Regions from separate parts of the Streptomyces sp. NPDC088810 genome, predicted to be linked through region 1. Evidence: riboswitches for the same ligand, from Rfam matches in the RefSeq annotation. Region 1 holds a riboswitch; each other region holds the start of a gene.
The links. Region 1 has a riboswitch for cyclic di-AMP ahead of ACIP4Y_RS17135 (transglycosylase SLT domain-containing protein). Riboswitches for the same ligand answer to the same signal wherever they lie in the genome.
Positions count from the first base shown of each region.

Region 2: linked by a shared signal. The riboswitch ahead of ACIP4Y_RS34840 (M23 family metallopeptidase) and the one ahead of ACIP4Y_RS17135 (transglycosylase SLT domain-containing protein) in region 1 are both predicted to bind cyclic di-AMP.
Region 3: linked by a shared signal. The riboswitch ahead of ACIP4Y_RS24205 (M23 family metallopeptidase) and the one ahead of ACIP4Y_RS17135 (transglycosylase SLT domain-containing protein) in region 1 are both predicted to bind cyclic di-AMP.

Region 1 covers NZ_JBIVJQ010000004.1:532,134-542,572, reverse strand. The annotation lists gene ACIP4Y_RS17145 (FAD-dependent oxidoreductase) at 1-1,179, shown strand, start outside; gene ACIP4Y_RS17140 (HAD family hydrolase) at 1,302-2,114, shown strand; gene ACIP4Y_RS17135 (transglycosylase SLT domain-containing protein) at 2,153-2,632, opposite strand; cyclic di-AMP (ydaO/yuaA leader) riboswitch at 2,638-2,817, opposite strand; gene ACIP4Y_RS17130 (polyprenyl synthetase family protein) at 3,403-4,413, shown strand; gene ACIP4Y_RS17125 (outer membrane lipoprotein carrier protein LolA) at 4,668-5,879, shown strand; gene ACIP4Y_RS17120 (ABC transporter ATP-binding protein) at 5,950-6,888, shown strand; gene ACIP4Y_RS17115 (ABC transporter permease) at 6,875-7,759, shown strand; gene ACIP4Y_RS17110 (flavodoxin family protein) at 7,766-8,353, opposite strand; gene ACIP4Y_RS17105 (hypothetical protein) at 8,554-9,609, shown strand; gene ACIP4Y_RS17100 (VOC family protein) at 9,635-10,102, opposite strand; gene rarD (EamA family transporter RarD) at 10,161-10,439, opposite strand, start outside.
Region 2 covers NZ_JBIVJQ010000015.1:129,402-139,840, reverse strand. The annotation lists gene ACIP4Y_RS34875 (thymidine kinase) at 1-579, opposite strand, end outside; gene ACIP4Y_RS34870 (alkaline phosphatase family protein) at 627-1,817, opposite strand; gene ACIP4Y_RS34865 (DUF5998 family protein) at 1,817-2,404, opposite strand; gene ACIP4Y_RS34860 (hypothetical protein) at 2,415-2,828, opposite strand; gene ACIP4Y_RS34855 (GNAT family N-acetyltransferase) at 2,848-5,658, opposite strand; gene ACIP4Y_RS34850 (HPr family phosphocarrier protein) at 5,837-6,118, shown strand; gene ACIP4Y_RS34845 (GntR family transcriptional regulator) at 6,309-6,995, opposite strand; gene ACIP4Y_RS34840 (M23 family metallopeptidase) at 7,194-7,949, opposite strand; cyclic di-AMP (ydaO/yuaA leader) riboswitch at 7,962-8,122, opposite strand; gene ACIP4Y_RS34835 (M16 family metallopeptidase) at 8,331-9,719, opposite strand; gene ACIP4Y_RS34830 (M16 family metallopeptidase) at 9,716-10,439, opposite strand, start outside.
Region 3 covers NZ_JBIVJQ010000007.1:379,917-390,355, forward strand. The annotation lists gene ACIP4Y_RS24170 (NADPH-dependent FMN reductase) at 1-204, shown strand, start outside; gene ACIP4Y_RS24175 (DHA2 family efflux MFS transporter permease subunit) at 215-1,639, shown strand; gene ribA (GTP cyclohydrolase II) at 2,292-2,918, opposite strand; gene ACIP4Y_RS24185 (MarR family winged helix-turn-helix transcriptional regulator) at 2,999-3,511, opposite strand; gene ACIP4Y_RS24190 (dihydrofolate reductase family protein) at 3,607-4,737, shown strand; tRNA gene ACIP4Y_RS24195 (tRNA-Met) at 4,831-4,904, opposite strand; gene ACIP4Y_RS24200 (PP2C family protein-serine/threonine phosphatase) at 5,029-6,207, shown strand; cyclic di-AMP (ydaO/yuaA leader) riboswitch at 6,452-6,620, shown strand; gene ACIP4Y_RS24205 (M23 family metallopeptidase) at 6,628-7,662, shown strand; gene ACIP4Y_RS24210 (aldo/keto reductase) at 7,748-8,692, shown strand; gene ACIP4Y_RS24215 (PrsW family intramembrane metalloprotease) at 8,764-10,059, opposite strand; gene trmB (tRNA (guanosine(46)-N7)-methyltransferase TrmB) at 10,102-10,439, opposite strand, start outside.

The DNA of each region.
Region 1 (10,439 bases):
GGGGCCGGGCCGTTCGGCCTGTCCACCGCCGCCCACCTGCGGGCGCGCGGCATCCCTGTGCGGGTCTTCGGCGACCCCATGGTGAGCTGGCGCGACCACATGCCCGAGGGCATGCTCCTGAAGTCGACGCCCGCCGCCTCGAACCTCGACTGCCCCCAGCCCGGCCACACCCTCGCCGACTACTGCGAAGCGGCCGGCATCCGCCCCCTGGTGACCGACGAGGACATCATCCCGGTGGAGACCTTCATCGCCTACGGGGAGTGGTTCCAGCGCAAGCTGGTCCCCGACCTGGAGCAGGTGCGGGTCGTCTCCGTCGACCGCGGCAGCGGGGGCGGCTTCGAACTCAAACTGGACTCCGGAGAACTGTTCACCGCGCGCGCGGTCGTCGTGGCCACCGGCCTGTCCGGGCTCGCCCACCTGCCGGCCGAGCTGGCGGGGGCGGCAGCCGACGGCCCCGCCCCCACCGGCCCGGTCTCGCACAGCGCCCAGCACCACGACCTCGGCCGGTTCGCCGGCAAGGAGCTGATCGTGATCGGCGCCGGCCAGTCCGCGCTGGAGACGGCGGCCCTCGCGGCGGAGGCGGGTGCACGGGTGCGCGTGGTCGCGCGCGGACGCGGCCGGGTCGCCTTCGGCGCCCCGCCCTGGGCGCAGCCGAGGTTCCGCCCCGAGTCCCCGTTCGGCCGGGCCTGGTCGCTGTGGGCGCTCACCTACTACCCGCACCCCTACCGGTTCCTGCCCGAGGCCACGCGGCACCACCTGGTCCGCCGGGTCCTCGGCCCGCTCGGCGCCTGGTGGCTGCGCGAACGCTTCGAGAGCGCCGTGCAGGTGCGGGAGGTCGCGTGGGTGGTGGGCGCCGAGGCGCAGGACGGCAGTCCCGTGCTCACCGTCCGCACCCATGGCGGCCGCACCGAGCAGCTCACTGCCGACCACGTCATCGCCGCCACCGGCTACCGCGTCGACATCGCGGCGATGGACTTCCTCGGCCACGAGCTGCGCACCGGGCTCGCGGTGAGCCGCGGCACCCCGAGGCTCGGCCCCGGCTACGTCTCCTCCGTGCCCGGCCTGTACTTCACCGGTCTGCCGGCGGCGGCGTCGTACGGCCCGGTGATGCGCTTCGTGTGCGGTACGGAGTTCGCCTCCCCGCGCCTGGCGAAGCACCTGGCCGCGGCCCACGGTTGAGCCGGGGAGCCGCGACGGGACCACCATCAGGGCGTCGGCGCGCGCGACTTGGGGCGCAGCAGCACGTAAGTGCGCGGATCGAGGGGTGAGTCGGCGGGGCGCGGTGTCCGTATTCTCTGATCATGGCACCCACCCCGGCATATGCACTGATCGCCACCGACCTGGACGGGACGCTGCTGCGCGGCGACGACACCGTCTCCGACCGGTCGCTCGCCGCGCTCGCGCGGGTGGCGAAGGCCGGTGCCCGGCACCTGGTGGTGACGGGCCGCCCGGCCCCGCGGGTACGGCCGCTGCTCGCGGACCTCGGCTGCGCGGGCCTCGCGGTGTGCGGGCAGGGGGCACAGGTCTACGACGCCGGCACCGACCGTCTGCTGTGGTCGGTCCGGCTGGACCGGGAGCTGGCCGAGACCGCGCTCGGCAAGATCGAGGCGGAGGTGGGGCAGGTCTACGCGGCGGTCGACCAGGACGGCGTCGACGGACTCACGCTCATCGAGCCCGGCTACCGGATGCCCCACCCGACGCTGCCCGCGGTGCGCGTCGGCCGGCGCGACGACCTGTGGACGGAGCCCATCAGCAAGGTGCTGCTGCGGCACGCCACGCTCTCCGACGACGAGTTGGCGGCGGTGGCGCGCGCGGCGGTGGGCTCGCTGGCGACGGTCACCATGTCCGGGCCGGGCACCGTGGAGCTCCAGCCGAGCGGGGTGACGAAGGCGACCGGGCTGGCGCTGGCAGCCGAGAGGCTGGGCATCTGCGCCGACCGGGCCCTCGCCTTCGGCGACATGCCCAACGACATCCCGATGTTCGACTGGGCCGCGCGCGGTGTCGCCATGGCCGACGCGCACCCCGAACTGAAGGCGGTGGCCGACGAGATCACCTTGTCGAACGAGGACGACGGCGTCGCCGTCGTCCTCGAAAGACTCTTCCCGACCGACTGACCGGGATATCAGTAGCGCCGGACGTGGCCCGGAGCCGGTCAGTACGCGCCGAACACGTTGTCGATCGACCCGTACCGGGCGGCCGCGTAGTTGCAGGCGGCGGTGATGTTCGCGACCGGGTCGTAGATGTTGAACGACGTTCCGGCGACGTGGTACGCGTTGAACGTCGGGTCGATCACCTGGAGCAGGCCCTTGGACGGGATGCCCTTGGCGGCGTTGGAGTCCCAGAGGTTGATGGCGTTCGGGTTGCCCGAGGACTCGCGGATGATGTTGCGGTAGATGCCGTTGTAGGTGCCCGGAATGTGCTTCTCGGCCATGATCGCGAGCGACTCGCGGATCCAGCCGTCCAGGTTGTTCGGGTATCCGGCGGTGGTGGTGGAGGCCGTCGTGGTGGTGCTGGTGGCCGCGGAGGCGCTGGTCGCGCCGATGAGCGGCAGGGCGAGGACGGCGACGCCGGTGCCGACGGCGGCGAGGGCGCGGACGAGGCGGGTGTGGCGGGGCTGAGCGGCAGCGAGCATGGGGGTGTTCCTCTCCGTCGCCTGCGAGGTGAGCTGTCGGGTTCGGGCGGGGAGGTGCCCGGCCGTGCCCTGGAAGAGGCACGGCTTCACCCCGAGCCGTGCCGGTGCGGCGTGTGCCGTCCGGCCTGGCGGCTTACCTGGGTCCCCCGCTCCTGCCGTACGAATGAGTTCGTCGATGGGTTATGCGGGCGGCGGCAGGATTAGGCGTCCGCCCGACGGCCCGGAACGTATGCGAGAGCACATGTCGGGAACAAGTACTGGATTCACACAACGTGCGTTTTGACCTTGATCGACGCCGTATGGGGTGCTTGATCCTTTGCGGTTGCCAACCCTCAACTCGCCGACAGGGCAAGGGCTTGCAGGGTTTCTGAGGGTGGGTCGGGCAGACGGGGAGCGTGAGCCAATTCACGAAATAGCAAACTGCTTCAAATCAGACATGGGGGATTAGGGGGATTAAGGCGGGAAGTCGGGGTGGTGGTGGAACCCGGGGTGCGGTGCGCGTCGTTGTCGTAGTGGCCGACGCGGTAGGGGGTGGCGAAAAAGGGATGGAGAGGTCGCGGCAGAGTGCCCGGATTGCTATTAAGTCAATGAATGTCCGTTCTTATCATGTGATCGCCGCTATGTCTGTCATGATCCGATACCGCCCAGGGTGGACCGGTGGGCGCTATCGGTGATCGAACAGGGACCGGATACGCTGACTTGAGTGATGGCAGCGACCTATCGACAAACCGTGTAATCGCCAGCAGACACCAGCAGACAGGAGACCCCTCGTGACCGTCGTCGGGCCGTTCGGGCTGAGCGTGCGGGACCAGGCTCTGGAAGCCGATGTCCAGGCCGGATTGGCGGCTGTCGAGGAAGGCTTGCTCGAGGCCACCAAGAGCGAGGTCCCGTTCATCACGGAGGCCGCGCAGCACCTCGTCCGCGCCGGAGGGAAGCGTTTCCGGCCACTCCTCGTGATGCTCGCGGCCCAGTTCGGCGACCCGTACGCGCCCGGCATCGTGCCGTCGGCCGTGGTCGTGGAGCTGACCCACCTGGCCACGCTGTACCACGACGACGTCATGGACGAGGCGGCCGTACGGCGGGGTGTGGACAGCGCCAACACCCGCTGGGGCAACTCCGTCGCGGTCCTCACCGGCGACTTCCTGTTCGCCCGTGCCTCCCAGATCCTCGCCGACCTCGGCCCCGAGGCGGTCCGGGTGCAGGCCCTGGCGTTCGAGCGGCTGGTCACCGGTCAGATCCTGGAGACCGCGGGTCCCTCGGACGGGCGCGACCCGGTCGAGCACTACCTGGACGTGCTCGGCGGCAAGACGGGCTCCCTGGTGGCCGTGTCGTGCCGGTTCGGCGCGATGATGTCCGGCGCGGACGAGACGGTCGTCGACGTGCTCACCCAGTACGGCGAACGGCTCGGGGTCGCCTTCCAGCTCGCGGACGACGTCCTGGACATCGCCTCCGACTCCCACGAGTCCGGCAAGACCCCGGGCACCGACCTGCGCGAGGGCATCGCCACCCTGCCGGTGCTCCGGCTGCGCGAGCGCGCCGCCCGGCTGGGCCGGCCCGAGGACATCGCGCTGTGCGAGCTGCTCGACTCCGACCTCAGCGACGACGCCCGGCACGCCGAGGCGCTGGCCGCACTGCGCGCGCACCCCGCACTGGAGCAGGCCCGCCGGGACACCGTGCGGTACGCGGAGGAGGCGCGGGCCGCGCTGGCCCCGCTGCGCGAGTGCGACGCCAAGGCGGCGCTGATGGAGCTGTGCGACGCGGTCGTGCACCGCGCCGGCTGACCCGGCCGGAACCCGTACGGCCGACGGCGCCCTGCGCGACCCCTAGGGGTCGGGTGGAGACACCGCCGTCGCGTGTCATACCGCAGGCGTACACGGAGTTGGCTCCGAGGTCTGACGCTTCCTCACGGCCGATTTGGTCAGATGGTAACCACGGAAATCACCACTCCTCACCGATTCGGGTGAGAATGGCGGCTCAGGTGGACCAGCGGACCAGCGTGAGGACAGCCGCCGCCGACGACGGAGGTAAGGCACACATGGCACCGTACGAATCCGACGACGCAGTGGGCGCCGCGCGGGACGAGAACCCGCGTTCCGGCCGCCGCAAGGCCGCCCGGTACGCCGTCCCGGTCGCGGTGGTGGGGGTGGCGGCGGCCACGATCGGGCTGGTCCCGGCGCTCGCCGACTCCGGCGACCCCGACCTGCCGAAGATCAGCGCACAGCAGCTCATCAACAAGATCGCCAAGTCGGACGTGCAGCAGTTGTCCGGCACCGTGAAGGTCAGCACCGACCTCGGCCTGCCCGACCTCGGCGGCTTCGAGGACAGCCTGCTCTCCGGCGCGGGCCGGGGCGGCTCCGGTGACGACTCCGCCGCCGACCCGCAGGCCAAGCTGACCGAGCTGGTCTCCGGCACGCACACCCTGCGCGTCGCCGCCGACGGCCCCGACCGGCAGAAACTGTCCCTCCTGGAGAGCGGCGCCGAATACAGCCTGATCCACGACGGCAAGGACGTCTGGGGCTACGACAGCAAGAGCAACCAGGTCCACCACTCCACCGCGGCCGGCTCCGGCAAGGACCGCCGGGCCGAGCCGCCGGCCACCCCCAAGGACTTCGCCGACGAGGCCTTGAAGTCGGTGGACGACACCACGTCCGTCACCGTCGACGGCACCGCGCAGGTGGCCGGGCGCGACGCCTACAAGCTGCTCATCCAGCCCAGGCAGTCCGGCACCACGGTCGGCGCGATCAGCATCGCCGTCGACGCGAAGACGGGCCTGCCGCTGAAGTTCACGCTGACCCCGAAGAGCGGCGGCGCCGCCGTGCTCGACGCCGGCTTCACCCAGGTCTCCTTCGCCAAGCCGGCCGCCTCCACCTTCGACTTCACCCCGCCCAAGGGCGCGAAGGTCACCGAGGAGAAGGACGGGGCGAAGGCCCCCGAGCACGCCCCGAAGCACGGCGAGGGCCTCGCCGGGGGCCTGGAGGGCAAGGACGGGCCGAAGGTCCTCGGCAAGGGCTGGACGTCTGTCGCCACCTTCGACACCGGCGCCGAGGGCGGCCTGCCCACCGGCTCCCGCGGCGGCGACCTCGGCGGCTTCCTCGGCTCGCTCGGCGAGAAGGTCTCCGGGAAGTTCGGCAAGGGAACGGTCTTCTCCACCCGCCTGGTCAACGCGCTGATCACCGACGACGGCAAGGTGTACGCCGGTGCGGTGACCAAGGATGCCCTGGTGAAGGCGGCCGACGCGGAGAAGTGACCGCTTCCGGGCACTACGCAGCGTGACCGTACGTTGACCCTTCACGGGAGCTCGAATCGAGGGGGAGCCGATGGACGAAGTGCCCGTGATCGACACGCGCGGACTCACCAAGCGCTACCGCGGCGGACAGCTCGCCGTGGACGGTCTCGACCTGACCGTCCCGGCGGGCAGCGTCTTCGGCTTCCTCGGCCCGAACGGCTCGGGCAAGACCACCACGATCCGCATGCTGATGGGCCTGATCGAGCCGACCGCGGGCACGGCCCGGGTGCTCGGCCGGCCCATGCCCCGGGCGGCCCGTACGGTCCTTCCACAGGTCGGCGCGCTCATCGAGGGCCCCGCCCTGTACGGCTTCCTCTCCGGCCGGGACAACCTGCTGCGCTACGACGCCGCCGACCCGACCGCCGACCCGCGCACCCGGCCGGCCCGGGTCGCCACGGCACTGGACCGGGTCGGCCTCGCGGCCGCCGCGGGCAAGAAGGCGAGGGCGTACTCGCTCGGCATGAAGCAGCGTCTGGGGCTGGCCGCCGCGCTGCTCCAGCCGCGCAGACTGCTCGTCCTGGACGAGCCCACCAACGGCCTCGACCCGCAGGGCATGCGGGAGATCCGCACCCTGATCAGGGAGCTGGCCGCGGACGGTACGACCGTCTTCCTCTCCTCCCACCTCCTGGACGAGATCGAGCAGGTCTGCACCCATGCGGCGGTCATGGCACAGGGCCGGCTCGTCGTCCAGGGCGCGGTGGCCGAGCTTGCGGCCGGGGCGCGCGGCCGGCTGGTGGTCACCACCCCGGACGGGGCCGAAGCGGCCCGCGTGCTGAAGGAACTGGGAGTCGGGGACGTGACCGCCGGCGGCGACCGTGTCACCGGCGAACCACCCGAGCGGGACCTCGCCGAGTTGACCGCGGCCCTGGTCGCCGCGGGCGTACGCGTCCGCGGCCTGACACTCGAACGGGCCTCGCTGGAAGACGCGTTCGTAGCACTGACGGGGGAGGGCTTCGATGTCGCGGGCTGACGTGCTCCAGCCGGGTGCCGTGCGCCGGCCGAACCCCCTGTGGAGCCTCGGACTGCTGCGCAGCGAGCTGGTCACCACCGTCCGCCGCTGGCGCACGCTCGCCCTGCTCGGGGTGCTCGCCGCGGTGCCGGTGCTCGTCGGGGTCGCGGTGCGAATCGAGACGCGGGGCGGCGGGACGGTCGGCGGCGGGAACGGCGAGGGGCCGGCGTTCATCACGCAGATCACCAACAACGGGCTGTTCCTGGTGTTCACCGCGCTCGCCGCGACCCTGCCGTTCTTCCTGCCGATGGCGGTCGGGGTCGTCGCGGGAGACGCGATCGCCGGGGAGGCGGGCGCGGGCACCCTGCGCTATCTGCTGGTCGCTCCGGCAGGCCGCACCCGGCTGCTGCTCACCAAGTACGCGACCGTGCTGGCCTTCTGTCTGCTGGCCACCCTGGTCGTCACGGTCTCGGCGCTGCTCGTCGGCGCCCTCCTCTTCCCCATGGGGGAGCTGACGACGATCTCCGGCACCCGGATCGGTTTCGCCGAGGGACTCGGCCGCGCCCTGCTGATCGCCCTGGTCGTCGCGGCCTCACTGGTCGGTGTGGCGGCCCTCGGCCTGTTCGTGTCGACCCTCACCAACAGCGGCATCGCGGCGATGGCGACCACGGTCGGGCTGCTCATCACGGTGCAGATCGTCGACCAGATACCCCAGTTGCACGCGGTGCAGCCCTACCTGTTCCCGCACTACTGGCTGTCCTTCGCCGACCTGATGCGCGACCCCGTCTACTGGGACGACCTGGTGAAGAACCTCGGCCTCCAGGCGCTGTACGCGGCCGTGTTCGGCTCGGCGGCCTGGGCGCGGTTCACGGCGAAGGACATCAGCGCCTAGACCTGCCTACGCGGTCTGGTGCGGGAAGCGCGCGAGTGGCGCCTCCCGGGCGAAGAACGTCTTCGCGCGGGTCAGCGCCTCGGTGTCCTCGCGTACGTCGCCGGGCCCGCTGCCGTTGCCCAGCAGGACCCCGCCGAAGCGCATCTTCAGGTAGGCGGCCGAGTTGTTGAGGGTGCCCGCGTACGGATCGGCGACGGACGGCTCGTGGTCCGCCAGCGCGGCGACGCCCCACAGGGTGCGGCCGGCCATCGTCGCCTTGAAGTCGATGCCCGGGGTGCGCAGCCAGGCCGACCAGTAGTCCAGGTAGCGCTTGGTGAGGCTGGACACCGAGTACCAGTACAGCGGCGAGGCGATCACGATGTCCGTCGCCGCGAGCGTGGCGTCCAGCAGCAGGCCGGTGGTCGTGTCCGACGGCGGCCGTACGTGCTGCCTGTCGTGGCGCAGGTCCACGAAATCGGGCAGTGGGTGGTCGGCGAGGCGGATCCACTGCTGCTCGGCCTCCGCGGGCAGCTGCTCGGCGGCCGCGCGGGCCAGCAGCTCGGTGTTGCCGTCCGGGCGGGCGCTGCCCAGGACGAAGAGGAAGCGGCGGTTCATGGGTCCCCCAGGTGCGTGTTGTCGACCACTAAAGGCGCATGCATTTTATGCATGCGCAAGCAAATTGCGCCAGGGGGTTCAGGGTACGGCTGGTGCGAGGCTGTGACGTCGCGGTGACGCGGAAGCCGTGGGCGAGGCGACACACTGGTGGGCAGGACGCGTACGACCGGATCGCGACGCCGGGGGAGTGAGGGACACCGATGGCTGGACTCAGCTTCGAGAAGAAGCGGGCACCGCAGCCCGTGGAGCACCCGACGGCGGTGCCCGTCCGGGTGTTCGGCGCGGGCTCCGCGTCGGTGGGCGGGACGCCGGTCGTGGCGGCGCAGGGCGAGGAGATCCAGCAGGCCGTGCTGAACCACCTCCAGCGCCTGGCCATCAGTCTCGGTACGCCCATACGAGCGACCATCCACGACGACCGCGCGGGCTGGGTCGTCCCCCTGGAGGTCGCGGCGGACGGCTCCAGCCGGATGACGGGGGAGCCGGTGCGGCTGGCCGCGCCGGACCAGCGGCCGGGGGCCGTCCCGCCGGGCACCGTGCAGGCCCCGACCGGGCAGTTCGGACCGGCGCCCGTGATGACCGAGCCCGCCACGAGCACGCAGGCCCCCGCCGAGCAGGCTCCCGCCACCCCGGCTCCCGCCCCGGCCACGGCCGTACCGCCGGCGCCGCTCACCGCCGTACCGGCGGACCTGGCCGCCCCCGTCACCACCGCCAGCCCCACCCCCGCCCGCGGGTTCGACGCGGTCGCCGAGGAGGTGCTCGGGGACGGGCCGCTGACCGAGACCGCCGAGGGTGCGGAGCTGCTGAGCGAGCCGATGGGCCGTATCAACGAGGCCGTGCGGGCGGGCCGTATCGACGCGGCGGCGGAACTGGCCGACCGGACCCTCGCCGAGGCGTCCGCCGTGTTCGGCCCGGGCCACGCGGAGGTGCTCCACCTGCGGGAACTGTCCGCCTACATCGCCTACCTGGCCGGTGAGCCGGTCCGCGCCTTCCGGCTGTCCCTGGACCTCGCCCGGCTGCGCCGCCAGGCCAGGGACGGGGAGGCCGCCTACGGCAACGTGCAGAGCGCGGCCACCGCGTGGCGTGCGGTGCGCGACCCCGAGGAGGGCCTGCGGCTCGGCCGCGACCTGATCGACCTGTGGACGGACCTGAGCGCCGAGCCGGGCCCCGCCGCGGACGACCCGCGCCCGCTGGAGTCCGCCCGTGCCCGCATGGTCCGCCTGACCGACCGCGCGGCCAAGGCGGCGGCGCAGGCGTGACCGTCCCCGCGCGCGGGAGGCGGGCCTACTGCACGCAGAACTCGTTGTCCTCCGGGTCGGCCATCAGCACCCACTGACCCGCGGGCTCCTTCACTTCGCGCAGCACCCGCGCGCCCAGCGCCTGAAGGCGCGTCACCTCGTCCGCGCGCCGCTCCGGGCCGGCATGGAGGTCGAGGTGGAGCCGGTTCTTCCCGGTCTTCGGCTCCGGCACCCGCTGGAACAGCAGCCGCCGTCCGAGTCCGGTGCCGGTCTCGGGGTCGTACGGGTCGTCGGGGTGCCGTACGGCGATCAGGTCACGGAAGGCGGCCCGCCCGTGGTACTCGACGGTGGCCTCCCCGGACAGCGCGCCGACGGACAGCAGCCGTTCGACGAGGGCGCTGTTGTCCTCGGCCGTGTAGTGCAGCGCCGCGGCCCAGAAGTCGGCCTGTGCGTGCGGGTCGGCGGCGTCGATGACGAGCTTCCAGTGCAGCGGGGCGGGTGCCTGTGTGGTCATGCGTCCCACTTATAGCCGGATCCCCGGCGGAAGGGCCCATTCCGGCCGCTCCGCCCCGTCAGACGTCCGCCCGCGTCGACGCGGGTGTCTCGACAGCCCGGGCCGCCGGTACCGCGAGCGGTGCCGGTCGTCGTGCGGCGCGCAGTGCGTCGCACGTGAGCAGGATCAGCGCCAGCCAGACCAGCGCGAACCCGGCCCACCGCTCGGGCGGCATGGCCTCGTGGAAGTAGAAGACGCCGAGCACGAACTGGAAGAGCGGGGCCAGGTACTGCAGCAGGCCCAGCGTGGACAGCGGCACGCGGATCGCCGCGGCGCCGAAGCAGACCAGGGGCAGGGC
Region 2 (10,439 bases), on a different contig from region 1:
CCGGTGGTGGCGGCGGCACAGCACCTCGTAGCCGACCTCGCCCGCGGACTGGTTGACGTCGCCGACGACCACCTGGGCGCCCTCGACCACCATCTCGCCGCCTATCGTGCGGGCGTTGTGCGTGGCCCGGGCGCCGCACCAGCACAGCGCCTCCACCTGGAGCACCTCGATCCGGTCGGCCAGCTCCACCAGCCGCTGCGAGCCCGGGAACAGCTTGGAGCGGAAGTCGGTGGTGATACCGAAGGCGAACACGTCCAGGCCGAGATCGTCCACCACGCGCGCGAGCTGGTCTATCTGCTCGGGCGCGAGGAACTGCGCCTCGTCCGCGATCACATAGTCGGCCCGGCCGCCCTGCGAGAGATGGTCCACGAGGTAGGCGTACAGGTCCTGGCCGTCCTCCACCTCCACCGCGTCGGTGACCAGGCCCAGCCGGGAGGACAGCTTGCCCTCGCCCGCCCGGTCGTCCCGGGTGAAGATCATGCCGGCCAGTCCGCGCGCGGAGCGGTTGTGCTCGATCTGCAGAGCCAGCGTCGACTTCCCGCAGTCCATCGTTCCGGAGAAGAACACCAGCTCGGGCATGAGGGGTTGAGCACCTTTCGGTGAGTCGTCGGGAGGGGCGGAACGCTTCAGGAGCGTACTTCGAGCAGCGGGACCAGCTGCTCGGCAGGGGTCATCGAGCCGTGGTTGCCGACCAGCGCCGACTCCTTGGGCTCCCGCTCGGAGGCGATGATCAGGACGTCGTCGTGCGCGGCGGCGATCACGTCCCCGATCCGCGCATACACGCGCTCGTCCACCTGCGGTCCGAACCAGCCGGCCGCGATCGCCTCGTCCCGCGAGGCCACCCAGAACTGCTCGCCGAGCACCTCGCGCCAGACGGTCAGGACGTCGTTCGCCGCGCCCGGCACCGCGTACACGTGCCGGGCCCGGCCCTCGCCGCCCAGCAGGGCCACGCCGGCGCGCAGCTCCCAGTCCTCGTCGAAGTCGATGCGGTGCTGCTCGTCGAACGGCACGTCGATCATGCCGTGGTCGGCGGTCACGTAGAGGGCGCTGCGCGGCGGCAGCTGCTCCGCGAGGCGCTGGACGAGCCGGTCGACGTTCATGAGCTGGCCGCGCCAGGTGTCGGAGGCGATGCCGTAGCGGTGTCCGGCGCCGTCCAGCTCGGAGTAGTACGTGTACACCAGCGAGCGGTCCCCGGCGGCCAGTTGCTCGGCCGCCAGGTCCATGCGGTCCTCGCCGGTGAGCCGGCCGTGGAAGCTGCCGCCGCTGAGCGCCACCTTGGTGAGCGGCGTGTGCTCGAAGGCGGGCGAGGACACCTGGGCGGCGTGTACCCCGGCCTCGTGGGCCAGCTGGAAGACGGTGGGGTACGGCTGCCAGGAGCGCGGTTCCGTGTACGGCTGCCAGCGGAGCTGGTTCATCAGCTCGCCGGTGCCCGGGTTGCGCACGGTGTACCCGGGCAGGCCGTGGAGGCCGGGCGGCAGGCCGGTGCCGACGGAGGCGAGGGAGGTCGCGGTGGTCGCCGGGTAGCCGGCGGTGAGCGGGCGGCCGGTGCCGCCGCGCGAGCTGCCGAGCAGGGAGGTCAGGAAGGGAGCCTCGTCCGGGTGGGCCCTGAGCTGCTCCCAGCCGAGCCCGTCGATCAGGAAGACGCAGACCCGGTCGGTGGCGGTCAGTTCCCCGATCGTGGCGGTCAGACCGGGCACGCCCATGCCGGCGGCCAGGGTGGGCAGCAGGTCGGCCAGGGAGCCGGTGCCGTACTCGGGCAGCGGCGCGGTGTCCAGGGCGAGCGGTTCCGGGTGGTCCCAGGCGGAGAGCTGGGACATCAGCGCGTGAGGTCCGCGGTCGCCTCCGAGATGGCCTGCGCGAAGGCGAGCGCCTGGCGCACCGTCTCCGGGCCGTCCCCGGCCTCGCTGACGCGCAGGCTGAGGTCGTCCGCCGTGGAGCTGCCCGTGTACCCGTGGTCGGCGTCGCAGTTGGGGTCGCCGCAGGCGGCGGGCTCCAGGTCGATGCGGCTGACCGCGCCCCAGCCGATGGTCAGCACGACCTCGCGGGGCAGCGTGCCCGGCGTGTACTGCTCCGGGTTCGCGACGACCCGGCTGACCACGACCGAGGAGATCCGGTCGAGTTTCACGGACTCGGTGGAGGTGGTGGCGTACGGCGTCGGGGACGTGCTGTCGGCGGCCTGCTCGTCGGTGTGGCTGACGATGAAGCGGTTGCCGGTGAGGACCAGCACGGTGACGTGCCGGCGCACCTCGTTCTGGTCGAACGTCGTCTCCTGGTGGACCAGGTACGACCGGACGGGCTCGCCGCCCACCGCGGCCTCCACCGCCTCGGCCACGAGGGCCGGGTAGTAGCCGCTGCGCTCGATCGCCGCGCGCAGCCCCTGGGTCGTCGTACTGGTCTTGGCCATGGCGTCCATCCTAATCCGTGGGCAAGGGCGGTCCGGGCCAGTCGCGCGGACCGGGGGCGGCCTGTGCATCCGCGCGCGGGTGCCTGCGCACGAGCCCCGGCCGGACGTCCAGCCGTCCGGCGGCGACCAGACAGCGGACGGCTTCCCGGCCGCCGGCGTCGGCTTCGAACGCGACGACGAGGGGCGCTTCCTCACCGAGGACCCGCGCGAGACGCGTCGTCTCCTCGGTCGTGGGCGGCCGGAAGACGGGGTCCTGGAAGGCCGGCGGGCAGGAGACGAAGAGCGGGTCGGTGAAGATCACCTCTAGTCCGTGGTGGTGGGCGAGGTCGTACCCGGCGGCCAGGCGCAGCTGCCCGGCGTCGCAGGCGATGATCTCCCAGTCCCACCAACTGCCCTCGGGCAGCTTCCGTCCGGCGATTTCCATCCGTCCCCCCTGGTCCCGCTCAGTAGGCCGGCAGCGTGCGCGGGCCCAGGTCGTCGCGGGCCGGCGGGGGCGCGAGCCGGACGGTGGCGCCGAGGACGCTCACGCCGTGCGGGGCGACGACGACCGGCTCCAGGGTGACCGCGACCACCTCGGGGTGGTCGTCGACCAGCCGGGACACCCGCAGCAGCAGTTCCTCCAGGGCCGGGGTGTCCACGGGGGTGGAGCCGCGCCAGCCGAACAGCAGCGGTGCCGTCCGGATCGACCGCACCAGCGAGGTCGCCTCCCGGTCGGTGACCGGGACCAGCCGGTGGGCCATGTCGCCGAGCAGCTGGGAGGCGGCGCCGGCCAGGCCGAAGGACAGCACGGCGCCGGCCGCCGGATCGATCACCGCGCGTACGACCGTGTCGACGCCGCGCGGTGCCATGCCCTGCACCACCGGCCGCAGTTCCTCCGGCTGCCCGAACAGCTCGGTCAACTCGGTGTACGCCCGCAGCAGTTGATCCTCGTCGGCGAGGTCGAGGCGGACCCCGCCGAGGTCGGCGCGGTGCCTGAGGTGCGGGGCGGTGGCCTTGAGGGCGACCGGGTAGCCGAGCGCGCGGGCGGCCTCGACTGCGGCCTCGGGGGTCGGCGCGGGCAGGGCGCGGCGCACGGGTATGCCGTACTTGCCGAGCAGCTCGCAGGTCTCCGCGTCGGAGATGGTGAGCCCTTGCCCGCGTGTGAGCAGCTCGCCGATCAGCCGGGCGGCCCCCTTCTCGTCGACGTCGTCGTACTCCGGCACCTTCCCGGGGTCGGTCGCCTCCCGCCGCCACCCGGCGTACTTCACGGCTTCGGCGAGGGCCCGGACGGCACGTTCGGCGGCGGGGTAGGCGGGGATGAGGTGGGTGCCTTCGGGAGGGGTGGTGAGGGCGGCGGGGACGGCCGCTCCCGCGGGGCCGGGCGCCCTGTCGCCGGCCCCGGGGGCGGTGCTCGCCGCGGCCGACAGGGCCTCGGCCAGTCCGCCGAGTTCCACGTGCACCACCAGCACGGGTTTTCCCGGCACGGCGGCCGCGGCCGACCGCAGCGCCTCCGCCAGCTCGGCGTCGCCCGGCGAGCCCTCCCCGATCGCGGGGATCGCCGTGACGACGACGGCGTCGTTCGTGCCGTCGGCCAGCGCGGCGGCGAGCGCCCGGTGGAAGTCCTCCGCGGTCGCCCCGGTCGTCAGGTCCACGGGCCGGGCCGGCCGCAGCCCCTCGGCCAGACACCGGTCGTACGTCAGCACGCCCAGCGACTCGGAGTTGCCGAGGATCGCCACGCGCGGGCCCGCGGGCAGGGGCTGGCGCGCGAGCAGCAGCCCCGCGTCGACCAGTTCGGTGATCGTGTCGACCCGGATCACGCCGGCCTGCCTCAGCAGCGCGGAGACGGTCGCGTACGGCAGCCGCGTGGCCCGTACCGCGTGGCCCTGCGGTGCCGTGCCGGTCCCCTGCACCACCACGAGGGGCTTGGCCGCCGCCGTCCGCCGGGCGAGGCGGGTGAACTTGCGGGGGTTGCCGATGGACTCCAGGTACATGAGGACGACGTCGGTCTCGGGGTCGTCGTACCAGTACTGCAGGACGTCGTTGCCGGAGACGTCGGCGCGGTTGCCGGCGGAGACGAAGGTGGAGACGCCGGTGACCCCGGTGACGCCTCCGCCGCGCCGGTGCAGCCGGGACAGCAGGGCGATGCCGATGGCGCCGGACTGGGCGAACATGCCGATGCGGCCGGGGCGGGGCATCTCGGGGGCGAGCGAGGCGTTCAGCCGGACGTCCAGGGCGGTGTTGATGATCCCGAAGGCGTTCGGGCCGATGATCCGCATGCCGTACGCGCGCGCGGCGCGGACGAGGGCCCGCTGCCGTTCGCGCCCCTCGGGGCCGCTCTCGGCGTATCCGGCGGAGAGCACGACCAGTCCCTGGACGCCGTGGTCGCCGCACTCGGCGACCACGGCGGGCACCTGCTCGGCCGGTACGGCGACGACGGCGAGGTCCACGGGCCCGCCGATGTCCCGCACCGAGCGGTGCGCGGGCACCCCGTCGACCTCCTTGAGGTCCTCCGGGAAGACCTTGTTCACGGCGTACAGACCGCCGGTGTAGCCCGCTTCGCGGATGTTGCCGAGGATGCTGCGGCCCACTCCGCCGGGTGCGCGCCCGACGCCGACGACCGCGACCGAGCCGGGCGCGAGGAGCCGTCGTACCGAGCGGGCCTCGGCGCGCTGTTCCCGCGCGCGCTGCACGGCGAGGGAGCGGTCGGTGGGTTCGAGGTCGAACTCCAGGCGGACGACACCGTCCTCGAAGCTGCGCTTCTGTGTGTACCCGGCGTCCGTGAACACCTTGATCATTTTGGTGTTGGCGGGCAGCACCTCGGCGGCGAAGCGGCGGATGCCCCGCTCGCGTGCGACGGCCGCGATGTGCTCCAGCAGGGCGGAGGCGACCCCGCGGCCCTGGTGGGCGTCCTGCACGAGGAAGGCGACCTCGGCCTCGTCGGCGGGCGCGGAGGCGGGCATGCCGTCGGCGCCGATGCGGTCATAGCGTACGGTGGCGATGAACTCGCCGCCGATGGTGGCCGCGAGTCCCACCCGGTCCACGAAGTCGTGGTGCGTGAAGCGGTGGACGTCCTTGGCGGAGAGCCGTGGGTACGGCGCGAAGAAGCGGTAGTACTTCGACTCGTCCGAGACCTGCTCGTAGAAACTGACCAGGCGGTCGGCGTCATCAACGGTGATGGGCCGGATGCGTGCGGTGCCCCCGTCACGCAGCACCACGTCCGCCTCCCAGTGGGCGGGGTACTGGTGCCGGTCCTGCCGGTCCGCCGAGGTCTGCATGGGCCCCAGAGTACGGCTCGCGTACGACAACGGCGCGAGGCAGTCTGTGGAGGACGGGAAGCCGGACCGAGGCCGCGGTCCGGCGCCACGGCGGAAGGGGACGGACGTCCCCTCCGGGCACGCTTCACGATATGGGAAACTGGTCTAGACAACCCTGAACACCGAAGGGCAGCAACACATGGCTGAGCGCCGCGTCAACGTCGGCTGGGCCGAGGGCCTCCACGCCCGCCCCGCCTCCATCTTCGTCCGAGCCGCCACGGCCGCAGGCGTCCCGGTGACGATCGCCAAGGCCGGGGGCAACCCCGTCAACGCGGCCTCCATGCTCGCCGTTCTGGGCCTGGGCGCCCAGGGCGGCGAGGAGATCGTCCTCGCCTCCGACGCCGAGGGTGCGGACGCCGCACTCGACCGGCTGGCCAAGCTGGTCTCCGAGGGCCTGGAGGAGCTGCCCGAGACCGTCTGAGCGAGCACCGCACAGAGCGCCGGAGCCGCGTTCGCCTTTCGGGGCGGCGCGGCTTCGCCGTATGCGCGTCCGCCCGGTGCCGTCGATTCACCGGCGGCCCGGGAAAACCGCATGAATTACCGCACCATGAATTCGGGCAGCAGAAAACACTCCGCCCCGGAATAACCCCTCTTTGTATACGGCGCCCGTGTTAATGCCGCTGGCCCGACATGTTTACGGCTTGTTGCGAAGTCCTCACACGCTCCGCGGCACCGGAAAAGCGCAGCCGGTGCGCGCCCGTCGCGCGCTCGGCGTGCAGCGTGGTGAGCGCCCGCGCGCGCTCGGCGTCCCCGCGCGCCACCGCGTCCACGATGGCGCCGTGCTCCGTCCAGGACTCCATCGGGCTGGCCGGCGCCTCCACCGTGTACATCCAGGCGATCTTGTGCCGCAGCTGGGTGAGCATCGAGGTGAGCGAGGGGCTGCCGGAGGCCTGGGCGAGCGTCTCGTGGAACCAGCCGCCCAGCGAACGCAGATCGTCGCTGCCGCCCCGCCTGGCCCGCTCCTGGCCCAGCCGCACCAGGCCGCGCAGCACCTTCAGGTGGGCCTCGGTGCGGCGCTGGGCGGCCCGGGCGGCGCCCAGCGGTTCCAGCAGCATCCGCATCTCCAGCAGGTCGGCGGCCTCCTGCTCGGTCGGCTCGGCCACGCACGCGCCCGCGTGCCGGCGCGTCACCACGAAGCCCTCGGCCTCCAGGGTGCGCAGGGCCTCGCGCACGGGGACGCGCGAGACGCCGTACCGGCGGGCCAGGACTTCCTCGGTGAGGCGGCTGCCGCGCTTGTAGACACCCGCGACGATGTCGTCCCGGACAGCGGTGCACACCGAGTGCGCCGGAATACGCATGACCGACCTCCGCCTTAATCCCCGTGAAACGTCGACGATGGACGTGTGTTCCGTGACTCTATTCCAATGAGCCGGAATTTCCGACGGCGGGTCGTAATCCATGGATATTTTTTGGTCAGCGGATCCGGCGGACACTGCGAAAAACGGCGAAAGCCCCGGCTAGGTGAGCCGGGGCTTCGTAGGGTCGTGCGCGGGGCGTCAGACGTTCACGCCGTGCTTGCGGAGGTAGGCGATCGGGTCGACGTCCGAGCCGTACTCGGGGGTGGTCCGGGCCTCGAAGTGCAGGTGCGGGCCGGTGACGTTGCCGGTCGCGCCGGACAGGCCGATCTGCTGGCCCGGGACGACCTTCTGGCCCACCGTGACGCCGATGGAGGACAGGTGGCCGTACTGCGTGTACATGCCGTCCGCCATCCGGATCACGATCTGGTTGCCGTACGCGCCGCCCCAGCCGGTGGAGACGACCGTGCCGGAGCCCACCGCGTGGACGGCCGTGCCGCTGGCCGCATGGAAGTCGATGCCGGTGTGCGAACCGGAGGACCACAGGGAGCTGCTGGCCTGGTAGCCCGTGGAGACGTACGAGTGCCCGATGGGGGCGACGAAGGTGTTCAGCCGCTTGCGCTCGGCCTCGCGGGCGGCACGGGCCTTGGCCGCGCGCACCTCCTCGGCCCGCTTGGCGGCGGCCTTCGCCGCGGCCTCCTCGGCGGCCTTCTGCTCGGCGGCCTGCTGCTGGGCGGTGGCCTGCGCGTCGATCTGCCGGGGGACGTCCTCGGTCACGGTGAGAACGGGGACGAGGCCGGTCTGCTCCGTGGGGCTCTCGGCGGCGAGCGCCGGGGAGGCGGCGAGGGTGCCGATCACGCCGGTGGTGGTGAGGGCCGCGACGCCGGCCGCCTGGGCCGTGGTCCGCTTGACCCGGCCGGGCTTGCGGTGCTTCCCGGTGGCGCACATGAACGCCATGAAGTGGCTGGTCCTTTCCTTCCCTCTCGCCTACCGGGTTAGCTGACGGGTTCGGAGCAGGAAGGTCTCCTACGGGCCCCCTCGCAGCCGCGCGGGCGCCCGATTCACCCCAGGGACGGTGGGTCCCCGGCTCCCCTGGCTCGCGCCGTACGGGGACTCGGCGATGACTGTCCGGTGCCGCGGGTGCGGCGCACTGCCTGACGAACAGCCCGGATGACGCTACGGCGGCGCGCTTTCAATCCTCAAACGCAGCGGGGCTTTTGTAGCGCATCCCACAGGGCAGACAGGCAACCTCCGCCCCAAAACGGGCATCTGAGGGAACGAGTGGAACAGCAGGGCCCTGACGACCCGAAGGTCGCCAGGGCCCACGCGCGCGTGCCGTTACTCGGCCGCCACCACGGTCACTTCACCGATGCCGAGCGCCTCCACCGGCGCCTTGATCTGGGCCGCGTCACCGACGAGGACGGTCACCAGGCGGTCCACCGGGAAGGCGTTCACGACGGCCGCGGTGGCCTCCACCGTGCCCGTGGCGGCCAGCTGCCGGTACAGCGTCGCCTGGAAGTCGTCGGGCAGGTGCTGCTCGACCTGGTCGGCCAGCGTGCTCGCGACGGCCGCCGCGGTCTCGTACTTCAGCGGCGCCACGCCGACGAGGTTCTGCACGGCGACGTCCCGCTCGGCGTCGGTCAGGCCCTCCGCCGCGACGGTCCGCAGCACCTTCCACAGGTCGTCCAGGGCCGGGCCGGTGTTCGGCGTGTCCACGGAGCCGCTGATGGCGAGCATCGCCGCGCCCGTGCCGTCCGGCGCGGACCTGAGGACCTGCCCGAAGGAGCGCACGCCGTAGGTGTAGCCCTTCTCCTCGCGCAGGACGCGGTCCAGGCGAGAGGTGAGGGTGCCGCCGAGGCAGTACGTGCCGAGCACCTGGGCGGGCCACACGCGGTCGTGCCGGTCGGGGCCGATCCGGCCGATGAGCAGCTGCGTCTGGACGGCGCCGGGCCGGTCCACGATGACCACGCGCCCGGTGTCGTCCGCGGTCACCGGCGGCACCGGCCGGGGCTCGCCCGGGGTGCCGGTCCAGGCGCCCAGGGTGTCGCCGAGCAGCCCGTCCAGGTCGGTGCCGGTCAGGTCGCCGACGACGACCGCGGTTGCCGTGCCCGGCCGCACGTGGCGGTCGTAGAAGGCGCGTACGGCCGCGGCGTCGATCTTCTCGACCGTCTCCTCGGTGCCCTGGCGCGGCCGGGACATGCGCGAGGTCGCCGGGAACAGCTCCTTGGAGAGTTCCTTGGCGGCCCGGCGGGAGGGATTGGCCAGCTCGTGCGGGATCTCGTCCAGGCGGTTGCGGACCAGCCGCTCGACCTCGCTCTCGGCGAAGGCGGGCGCGCGCAGGGCGTCGGAGAGCAGCCCGAGGCCCTTGGCCAGGCGGGAGGCCGGGACCTCCAGGCTGAGCCGGACGCCGGGGTGGTCTGCGTGCGCGTCCAGGGTGGCACCCGCGCGCTCCAGCTCGGCGGCGAACTCCTCGGCGGAGTGCTTGTCGGTGCCCTCCGAGAAGGCCCGCGCCATGATCGTGGCGACACCGTCGAGGCCCGTCGGCTCGGCGTCCAGCGGCGCGTCCAGCAGCACCTCGACGGCGACGACCTGCTGACCGGGGCGGTGGCAGCGCAGCACGGTCAGGCCGTTGTCGAGCGTGCCGCGTTCGGGGGCCGGGAACGCCCAGGGCCTGGCCTCGCCCGGCTGCGGCTGGGGGTGGAAGTCCATGGTGGCGAGCTCGGTCACTTGGCCGTCTCCTCGTTCTCGTTGCCGGCCTCTACGGTGGCTTCCTGCTCCGGGTCCTCGGGGACCTCGGCGTCCGGGGCGGCCTGCGGGGACTTCGGCTCGTAGACGAGGACCGCGCGGTTGTCGGGCCGCAGACGGGCCTTGGCGACCTCCTGGACCTCCGCCGGGGTCACCTCCAGGACGCGCTTGACGGCGGTCAGGGCGAGCTGCGGGTCGCCGAACAGGACCGCGAACCGGCACAGTTCGTCGGCGCGGCCGGCGACCGTGCCGAGCCGGTCCAGCCACTCGCGCTCCAGCTGCGCCTGGGCGCGCTCCATCTCCTCCGGAGTGGGACCCTCCGCGGCGAACCGGGCCAGCTCCTCGTCGATGGCGGTCTCGATGACCGGCACCTCGACGTCACCGGAGGTCTTCACGTCCAGCCAGCCCATGGAGGGCGCGCCGGCCAGGCGCAGCAGGCCGAAGCCGGCCGCGACAGCCGTACGGTCCCGGCGCACCAGCCGGTTGTACAGCCGGGAGGACTCGCCGCCGCCGAGGATGGTCAGCGCGAGGTCCGCCGCGTCGCACGCGCGCGTGCCGTCGTGCGGGAGCCGGTAGGCGGCCATCAGGGCGCGCGCCGGGACCTCCTCCACGACGACCTCGCGCTTCTGCTCGCCGATGACGTCCGGCAGGGAGCCGTCGCGGGGCGCGGGCTTGCCGTCGTGGGACGGGATGGAGCCGAAG
Region 3 (10,439 bases), on a different contig from region 1:
CTCCGGCTGGTCTTCGCCGAGCTGCACGCCGTGACCGTGCGCGACTCGGTCAGCCTGCACGGCCCCTGGTCCGGGCTCGGCGAGGACGGCGTGCCGCGCGACGCCGAGGTGTGCACCGGCGCCGCCAAGGGCATGCTCGGCCAGCTCACCTGGTGGGCCCGGGCCCTGCGCGCCGCCCGCGCCGAGCGTCCCTACGCGGCCTGAGGGGCGACCGGTGACCGCCTCACCCTCCGCGCCGGACGTGGCCTCGGCCCCGCCCTCCGCCCCCACCTCGTCCACCGCCCTGTACCGGGTCGTCACCGTCGTGGTCCTCGGCACCGTGATGGCCGTGCTCGACATGACGATCGTGAACGTCGCGATGCGGCGGCTCTCGGAGTCGTTCGGGGCGCCGTTGCAGACCATCCAGTGGACCGCGACGGCGTACACGCTGGCGCTGGCCGCGGTCATTCCGACGGCCGGCTGGGCGATGGCCCGGATCGGCGCGAAGCGGACGTACGTGACGGCGCTGGTGCTGTTCACACTGGGCTCGCTGCTCGCCGCCTGCGCCTGGGACGCGGGCAGTCTGATCGCGTTCCGCGCGGTGCAGGGGCTGGGCGGCGGGCTGTTGCAGCCGGTCGGCATGGCGATGGGCATGCGAGTCGCGGACCGGGCCCGGCTCGGCCGGGCGATGGGTCTGCTCGGGCTGCCGATCCTGGTCGGGCCGGTCGCCGGCCCGGTGCTCGGCGGCTGGCTGGTGGACTCCGCGTCCTGGCACTGGATCTTCCTGATCAACCTGCCGGTCGGCGCCCTGGCCCTGGTCCTCGCGGCGCGCCTGCTGCCGAAGGACGCCCCGGACGCCCGCGGCCAGGAGCCGCCCCGGCTGGACGTGCCCGGCCTGCTGATGCTCTCGCCCGGCCTGGCCCTGCTCCTGTACGGCCTCGCCCGCGGCGGCGAACGCGGTGACTTCACGACCCCCGGCACGCTGGTGCCGACCCTCGCCGGTGCCGTGCTCGCGGCGGCCTTCGTACGGCGGGCGCTCACCGTCCGCGCCCCGCTGCTGGACCTGCGGCTGCTGCGGGACCGTACCTTCGCCGCCGGCATCGGCACGCTCGCCCTGTTCACCTGCGGCTACTTCGGCTCGATGCTGCTCGGCCCGCTGTACTGGCAGCAGGAGCGGGGCGTGACCGCGACGGCGGCCGGGCTGCTCGGGGCGCCGGTCGGGCTGACGGTCGGTGCGACGATGCAGATCGCCGCCCGGCGGATCGACAGGACCGTCCCGCGCCGGCTGATCACGGCCGGCTGCGCGGTGTCCGCGCTCGGCATGGCCCTGCTGGCCTGGCAGACCGGTACGGCCGGGGTCGCGCCCTGGCGGATCGTCGCCGCGGGCATGGTGATGGGATTCGGGTCCGGGATGACGCTGATGCCGACCATGACCACCGCGACCCGGGGCCTGCCCCCGGACCGGCTGGCCGGCGCGAGCACCGCGCTCAGCATCAACGCCCAGCTGGCCGCGTCGGTCGGCACGGCCCTGCTGTCGGTGCTGCTGGGCGCGGCGGGCCAGACCCCGTCCGGCTTCCGCCTCACCTACGCGGTCACGGCGACCCTCCTGGCCCTCGCAACCCTCCCGGCCCTCCGCCTCCCGGCCCACCGCCAGTCCTGAGCCCCGCCTCACCACCGGGGCTGTCTCGGGATCCGCCGCGCGACTTGCTGCCCTGGTCCGCCGTTCGGGGGCGCTGCCCCGGCCCACCGCCAGAGCTGATCGCTGGGCTCGCCACCGGGGCCGGGTCCCCGGCTCGCCGTCAGAGGGTTGATCCTTGGGCTCGCCGTCAGGGGGGCTGTCGTGGGCTCCGCCGTCAGGCGCCCTGCCCCGGCCTGCCGCCAGGATTGATCGCTCGGCTCCCCGCCGGGGGCCGGGTCCCCGCTCGTGGTCAGAGGGTTGATCCTTGGGCTCGCCGTCAGGGGGAGTCGTCAGTTCGCCGCCGGGGCTGTCTTGTGATTTGCCCTCAGGGCCGCTGCCCCGGTCCGCCTCCAGAGTTGAGCGCTGGGCTAGCAGCCGGGGCTGGGTCCCCGCTCGGTCCGAGGCTGATCCTTCGGCTCGCCGTCAGGGGGGCCTCCGCTCGCCGCCGGGGCTGTCTCTGGGTCCGCCGTTCAGGGGCGCTGCCCCGGCCCACCGCCAAAGCTGATCGCTGGGCTCGCCACCGGGGCCGGGTCCCCGGCTCGCCGTCAGAGGGCTGGTCCCCCGGCCCCCTCCGGGCTGAGTCCCCGGGCCGCCACCGACTCCCTGTCCCGTCGGCCGGCCCGGGTGTCGAGCCCTAGCCCGCCGTCAGGTCTGCCAGGGGCAGTGTGTGCTGGGTCTGGAGGACCTTTGCGCGGAGGTAGCGGACGTTGTGGGCCGTGGGGAAGACGCCGGTCGGCACCCGGTCCCGGACCGCGAGGCCCAGCGAGCGCAGTTGTCCGGCCTTGTCGGGGTTGTTGGACAGCAGGTCCAGCTCGGTGACGCCGAGGGCGGTGAGCATCTGCGCGGCGGCCGTGTAGTCGCGGGCGTCCTCCGGGAGGCCGAGGGCGGCGTTCGCCTCGTAGGTGTCGAGCCCCTGGTCCTGCAGGGCGTACGCGTCGAGCTTGTTGTAGAGGCCGATGCCGCGGCCCTCCTGCCGGAGGTAGAGCAGGACCCCGCCGCGGCCGGCGATGCGCTCGACCGCCTCCCGCAGCTGCGGGCCGCAGTCGCAGCGGGCCGAGCCGAAGACGTCACCGGTCAGGCACTCGGAGTGCAGCCGCACCAGCGGCACCGGGCCGGGGTCGCCGAGGACGAGGGCGAGGTGCTCCCGGCCGTCGGTGAGGCCGTGGAAGGTGACGAGTTCCGCGTCGGCGCCGTAACCGTCGGCGAAGCGCAGCGGTACCCGGACGCGGGCGCGCTGGGTGGCGGCGGGGATGTCGGGCATGCGGGTCCCTCCGGGGAGTTGCTTCAGATTTGAAGCAGTGCTTCGCAGGGACCCTACCGCTGCTTAAAAGTTAAAGCAATCTACGGCGAGCAGGACGAACGGCGCCGCCACGGGACGTCCCCGCCCCCGGACGCGGCGTCCTCGCCCTGCAGCCCGCGCGCGATCCCCGTACAGATCTCCTCCAGCTGTCCCACCTGCTCCGGTGTGAGCCGGTCGAACAGCGCGGTACGCACCGTCTCGACGTGCCCGGGTGCCGTACGCTCCAACACGGCCATCCCCTCCTCCGTCAGTACCGCGAGCGAGCTGCGCCTGTCCCAGCGGCAGCTCTCCCGGCGCACCAGGCCGTCCCGCTCCAGCCGGGTCACCACGTACGTCAGCCGGCTGCGCGTGATCTTCAGCGTCTCGGCCAGGTCGGTCATGCGCAGTCGCCGGTCGGGGGCCTCGGAGAGATTGGCCAGCACCGTGTAGAACAGGTGCGGCATGCCGCCCTCCTGCTGGAGCTGCCGGTCGATCGCGTCCTCCAGGAGGCGGGAGGCGGCGGTGTAGGCGCGCCAGGCGCGCTGTTCCTCCGGGGTGAGCCAGCGGGTCGTCATGCCGCCAGTGTAGGTTTGTTTCAAACTTGAACCAAGCCGTACAGCCGACCGACAAGCCCTGCCGACCCCCCGCCTCCGGAAAAGAGAGCGCGCCGATGCCCCTGCCGTACGTGCTGCTGTCCGCCGCCGTCTCCCTCGACGGCTACCTGGACGACACCGGCCCCGAGCGGCTCCTGCTGTCCGGCCCGGCCGACTTCGACCGGGTCGACGCGGTACGGGCCTCCGTCGACGCCATCCTCGTCGGCGCCGGCACGATCCGCGCCGACAACCCCCGCCTGCTGGTCAACTCCGCCGAGCGGCGCGCCGCCCGCACGGCGGCGGGTGGGCCGGAGTACCCGCTGAAGGTCACCGTCACCGCCACCGGCGACCTCGACCCGGCCGCACACTTCTGGCACACCGGCGGCGAGAAGCTCGTCTACACCACCGACCGGGGCGCCGAACGGGCCGCCCGCCTCCTCGGGCGCACCGCCGACGTCGTCCCGCTCGGCCCCGCGCTGGACTGGCGGGCCCTGCTGGAGCACCTGCACGACGTGCGCGGGGTCGGACGCCTGATGGTCGAGGGCGGCGGCACGGTCCACACCCAGCTCCTCCAGCAGGGCCTCGCCGACGAGCTCCAGCTCGTCCTCGCCCCGCTGTTCGTCGGCGATCCCGCGGCGCCCCGCATGTTCGGGCCGGGGACCTACCAGCGGGGACGGCTGCGCCTGCTCGACACCCGCCGGATCGAGGACGTCGTGCTCATGCGGTACGTGCCGACGGCCCCCGGCACCGGCCCGCTGCCCACCGCCGCGGACCGCCACTGGCTGCGCACCGCCTGCGAGCTGGCCGCGCAGTGCCCGCCCTCGGAGACGGCGTTCAGTGTCGGTGCGGTGGTGGTGGCCGCCGACGGTACGGAGCTGGCGCGCGGGTATTCGCGTGAGGGAGCCGATCCTGTGGTGCACGCGGAGGAGGCGGCGCTCGCGAAGATCGATCCGGCCGATCCGCGGGTGGCTGCCGCGACCGTGTACAGCAGCCTGGAGCCCTGCGCCCGGCGTGCGTCCCGGCCGGCGCCCTGTGCGGAGCTGATTCTGCGGGCGGGGGTGCGGAGGGTCGTCACCGCGTGGCGTGAACCCGACACGTTCGTCCACGCGGCCGACGGGACGGGGGTTCTCGTCGCCGGGGGTGCGCAGGTCGTCGTGCTTCCCGAACTGGCGGAACTCGCCAAGGCGCCGAACGCTCACTTGCTGTGAGCGCCGGCCCGTCCGCCGTGGGCTGCACGGTGGACGGGTACCGGAAACACTCAGGGCCCGGAATCCAGTGGATTCCGGGCCCTGAGTCTTCAGTAGCGGGGACAGGATTTGAACCTGCGACCTCTGGGTTATGAGCCCAGCGAGCTACCGAGCTGCTCCACCCCGCGTCGTTGTGACTCCAGTGTACGCCATGCGCGGGACCACTCGCACACCCCTTTCGGTCCACCGGGGTCGCCCGGTGTCCCGGGGCCCGGAAACCTGGAGGCACGTCGGACATGTGGGAGACACGCGGTGCGCCCTGGAAAGGTGGAGGAGAGCCCGTACGCCAGGGCGGGAGACCGGCTCCCCGGCGATCCCGTGCCCGACCCGGGGCTCGGTGCCGAGCCCGCGCCGGCGCGTGTCCGCCGCCGCCCGGGATCAGGCTCGGCCCGTGCGCTGCCCGGGCTCCTCGTCGTCTGCGGGGTCCTGTACGGCCTGCTCACCCCGGAGGACTTCACTCCGGTCCCTTTCTTCACCGCCGCCCCGCTGGCCGCCGCCCCCCTGTCCGCGCTGCGCACCACCGTCCTCACCGGCCTGGCGTCCCTCGCCGCCGCCTACGCCGTGCACACCGACGCCGGTGCCCACCCGACCGTGGGCACCGTCACCGACGTGGTCACCGTGGCCACGGTCGCCCTGCTGGCCGCCGTCATCAACCGGGTGGTCCGGCGCGGCGACCGGCAGCTCGCCTCCGCCCGGGAGATCGCCGAGGCCGCCCAGCGGGCCGTCCTGCCCGAGCCCGACGCACGGATCGGCGGCTTCGAGATCGCCGCCTGCTACGAGGCCGCACGCCAGGACGCGTTCATCGGCGGCGACCTGTACGCGGTGCAGGACAGCCCGCACGGCGTCCGGCTGGTCGTCGGGGACGTGCGCGGCAAGGGCATGGGCGCGGTGGCCGCCGTCGCCGTGGTGATCGGCGCGTTCCGGGAGGCGGCCGAGCAGGAGGCCACGCTGGAGCAGGTGGCCGAGCGGCTGGAGCGGGCGCTGGCCCGCGAGGGCACCCGGCGCGACGGGATCGACGCGTTCGAGGGGTTCACCACCGCGGTCCTCGCCGAGCTCCCGCACGGCGAGGGCCTCGTACGGATCGTCAACCGCGGCCACCCGCCGCCGCTGCTGCTGCACGCCGACGGCACCCTGCGCACCCTGACTCCCGCCGAACCCGCGCTGCCGCTCGGCATGGGCGACCTGGGCCTGTGGCCGGACCGGGCCACCGAGGCCTGCTTCCCGAGCGGCGCCACCCTGCTCTTCCACACCGACGGCCTCTCGGAGGCCCGGGACGCCCACGGCCGGTTCTACGACCCCGAGCGGCGGCTCGCCGGGCGCACCTTCCCGGGCCCGGCCGCACTGCTCGGCCGGCTCGCCGCGGAGGTGCGCCGGCACTGCGGCGGCGGCATGACCGACGACATGGCGCTGCTCGCCGTGCGGCGGCCCTGACGGTCGTCACCGAAGGTGACCGGGCGAGCGCGTACGCATAACATCTGAGTCGCCATCAAAACCCGAAGTGACTCCTGAACTCTTCCGAGGTCAGGTCAACTCGCCCGTTTTGGCGGGGTAGTGGGCGATAGCTGCACCGGCAAAAGCGTGAACGATCAAGCCGAACGGCTTGGAAAGTGACTGGCAAGTCTATTAACGTTCGATAACGCAGCGCGGTCGTCCCAGCCGTCACCAGAGGCGGCTCCGTGCGCACGCGCCGAATCCCGCAAGGGAACCGGGGAACCACCACCTTGGGGTGAATCACGCGGATGCCGTCGTGAACTCATGGAGTCCACGACCGGTTTACGCGCGTAGGAGACCTTCCTGCTCCGAACCCGTCAGCTAACCCGGTAGGCGGAGGAAGGAAAGGAGTACGCCTGCGTGGCGTCCAACCGGCCTGCCCCAGAAGCCCCGTTCATACCGGCTCAGCGCGAGACCGAGACCTTCGGTTACGGTTCCTACCGCGCCGAGGAGGGCTCCTGGGAGGAGTGGAACCCGACCGAGGAATCCGTCGCCCCGGTCCGCGGCCGGCACCGCGTCGCCAAACAGCGCGGCGGCTTCGCGCGCAGCTCCACCGTCCTCGGCGTCGGCGTCATGGCCGCGGTCGGCGCGGGCGGCATGGCCAGCGCCAACACCGGCAAGCCGCCGGTCTCCATCTCCCTGCCGGACCTGCCCTCCGTCGGCTCCCTCTTCGAGGAAGGCTCCGGCGACGCCCCGGCCGCCGAGGCCACCACCACGCTCAGCAGCGTCGGTGTGGCCACCGCCGACAGCGAGGACGGCACCGACGCGGGCGAGGCCCTGCGCAACCGGATCATGGCCCAGGCCGAGCAGCAGCAGGGCCAGGCCGACAGCAAGGCCACCGCCGTCGCGCTCGCCGCCGCCGAGAAGCAGGCCGCCGACGCCGCCGCCCGGGCCGAGAAGGAAGCCGCCGCCAAGGCCGCCGCGGCCAAGGAGAAGGCGGAGGCCGCCGCCGAGAAGAAGGCCGAGGAGGCGCGGCTGGCCCGGCTGGCCAAGCAGTACACGCTGCCGACCTCCTCGTACACGATCACCTCGACCTTCGGCCAGGCCGGCTCGATGTGGTCCTCCGGCTACCACACCGGTCTGGACTTCGCCGCCCCCACCGGCTCCCTGATCAAGGCCGTCCACAGCGGCACGATCACCGAGGCGGGCTGGGCCGGCTCCTACGGCTACCGCACCATCCTCACCCTCGACGACGGCACCGAGCTGTGGTTCTGCCACCAGTCCTCGATCAACGTCACGGCCGGCCAGAAGGTCTCCACCGGCGAGGTCATCGGCCGCGTCGGCGCCACCGGCAACGTCACCGGCCCGCACCTGCACCTGGAGGTCCACCCCGGCGGCCAGGCCACCGGGATCGACCCCATGGCGTGGCTGCGCGGCAAGGGCCTCACCCCCTGACGCCCCCGCCCCGCGCGGGACACTTTGCGGGAAATTGACGCCGGCGGCGGGATGCGGTCTTCCCCCGCCGGCGTTGACCTGTCGTATGACGTCACTTCGTAAACTGGGCTCTTCCGATCTCGAGGTCTTCCCGCTCTCCCTGGGCGGCAACGTCTTCGGCTGGACCGCGGACGAACAGGCCTCCTTCGCCGTCCTCGACGCCTACACGGCGGCCGGCGGCAACTTCATCGACACCGCCGACGCCTACTCCGCCTGGGTCGAGGGCAACCAGGGCGGCGAGTCGGAGACGATCATCGGCAAGTGGGTCAACGCCCGCGGCAACCGCTCCGACGTCGTCATCGCGACCAAGGTCAGCCAGCACCCGGAGTACCAGGGGCTGTCCGCCGCCAACATCAAGGCCGCGGCCGACGCCTCCCTGCGCCGCCTGGACACCGACTACATCGACCTCTACTACACCCACTTCGACCAGCCCCAGGTGCCGGTCGAGGAGATCATCGGAGCGCTGGACGGGCTGGTGAAGGCGGGCAAGGTCCGGCAGATCGCCGCCTCCAACATCACCCCCGAGCGCCTCCAGGCCTCCCTGGAGTTCTCCGACCGCGAGGGCCTCGCCCGCTACGTCGCCCTCCAGCCGCACTACAACCTGGTCTCCCGGGACACCTACGAGGGCCCGCTGCAGGACCTCGCCGCCCGCGAGGGCCTGGCCGCCGTCCCGTACTTCTCCCTCGCCTCGGGCTTCCTCACCGGCAAGTACCGGCCCGGTACGACCGTCGACAGCGCCCGCGCCGGCGGCGCCCAGAAGTACGCCGACACCGAGCGCGGCCGGAAGGTCCTGGCGGCCCTGGACGAGATCGCCGCCGCCCACGAGGCCCCGGTCGCCACCGTCGCCCTGGCCTGGCTCGCCGCCCAGCCGACGATCACGGCCCCGATCGCCTCGGCACGGACGGTGGAACAGCTGCCGGCGCTGGTCGGGGTGGCGGAGCTGAAGCTCACGGACGCCGAGGTGGACCGGCTGACTCAGGCCTCCGCCTAGGGCCTGTCGTTTGGCTCATGCCGGGCTGATCCCCCGCTCCGGCGGTGCCGCACCCCCGGCAGCCCCGGCGGCTACGTCCGGTACGGGTTGTACGCGGCGTACGGCATCGCCGGATAGCCGTACGGCGCCGCTCCCCAGTGCGCCGGCGCCGGTACGGAGGCCCTGCTCGCGTACTCCAGGGCCGGCCGGGCCACGTGCCTGCGCTTCCACAGCTCGTCCAGCAGCTCCTGCTCCCGTACGACGAAGTCGGGGCCGGCCTTCCCCGCCCGCCCCCGGTGCCGCAGGAAGGCCAGCGCGGTGGCGTCCGCCTCGTACCGGGCGACCTCCCGCGCCGCCGGGCGCCCGTGGTGGTGCCGGGCGTAGTCCCGGGCCATCCGCCGCGCCCGCATCGACCCGAGCGCGAACGGCTCGGCCGGCCCCAGCCAGCCGGCCAGCACGTACGCCGGCAGCTCCGCCCGCACGGTGCGCAGCTCCCGCTGCCGGGTCCAGATCGCCAGCCAGGTCAGCAGCGCGAACGCGGGCACCATGAAGGCGCCGTAGACGGCGAAGAAGCCGTACTCGCCGAAGGTGGAGGAGCCGTTCCAGAAGGCGTGCATGCCCATCGCGAGCAGCAGGCCGCAGAGCGGCAGCAGGATCCGCCGCAGATGCTGCCGCTCGGCGGACAGCGCGGCGATACCGAAGCCGATGCCGGTGAGCACGGTGAACAGGGGGTGCGCGAACGGGGACATCACGATGCGCACGAAGAAGGTGGCGGCGGTGACGGAGGCGATGCCGCGGTCGCCGGTGAGCTGGTCGGTCCCGAAGGCCGTACCGAGGTAGAGGATGTTCTCGGTGAACGCGAAGCCGGTGGCGGTGATCCCGGCGATCACCACCCCGTCCACGATCCCGGCGAAGTCGCGCCGGCGGAAGAGGAAGACCAGCAGCACGGCGGCGGCCTTCGCGGACTCCTCCACGATCGGGGCTATCACCGTGGCGCCGAGCGTGTCGGCGCTTGCCGGGTCCGCGGTCGAGGTGGCTATCCACTTGGTCGCGAAGCTGTTGGCCACGATGGCTATCAGTGCCGCCGCACAGGCTCCCCAGGCGAAGGAGAACACCAGGTTCCGCCAGGGGCCCGGCTGTACCCGGTCCAGCCAGCGGAAGGCGGCTATCAGCCAGGGCACGGGCAGCACGGCCAGGCCGAGCCCGACGAGGAAGCCCTCCGTGCCGGTCTGCCGCCGCACCAGCGCGAGGATGACCAGACCGGACAGGGCCAGCAGGGAACTCAGTGCTCCGTACCGCACCCACCTGCGTTGCCACCAGTGCGGGTGGCGGAGCACACCGTCGCCGGGGCGCGGCGGATACGTCGGAAACGGAGGACTGGTGGCCACGGCATCGACCCTAACGGTGGCGGGGCGAGGGGCTGGAGCGGATTAACGGTCCTGCTCAGCGGCGCTGTGCGGGACACGCCGGAACAGCAGGTCTCTCACCACATGTCCCTTGTCCAGTCCCTGCCCCTCGAAACGGGTCAGCGGCCGGAAGTCGGGGCGCGGCGCGAAGCCGCCGTCCGGCTGGGTGTTCTCGAAGTCCGGGTGCGCGGTGAGCACGTCCAGCATCTGCTCGGCGTACGGCTCCCAGTCGGTCGCGCAGTGCACGATCGCGCCGGGCCTCAGCCGGGTCGCGGCGAGCGTCAGGAACTCGGGCTGGATGAGCCGCCGCTTGTGGTGCCGCTTCTTGGGCCACGGGTCGGGGAAGTAGACGCGCAGCCCGT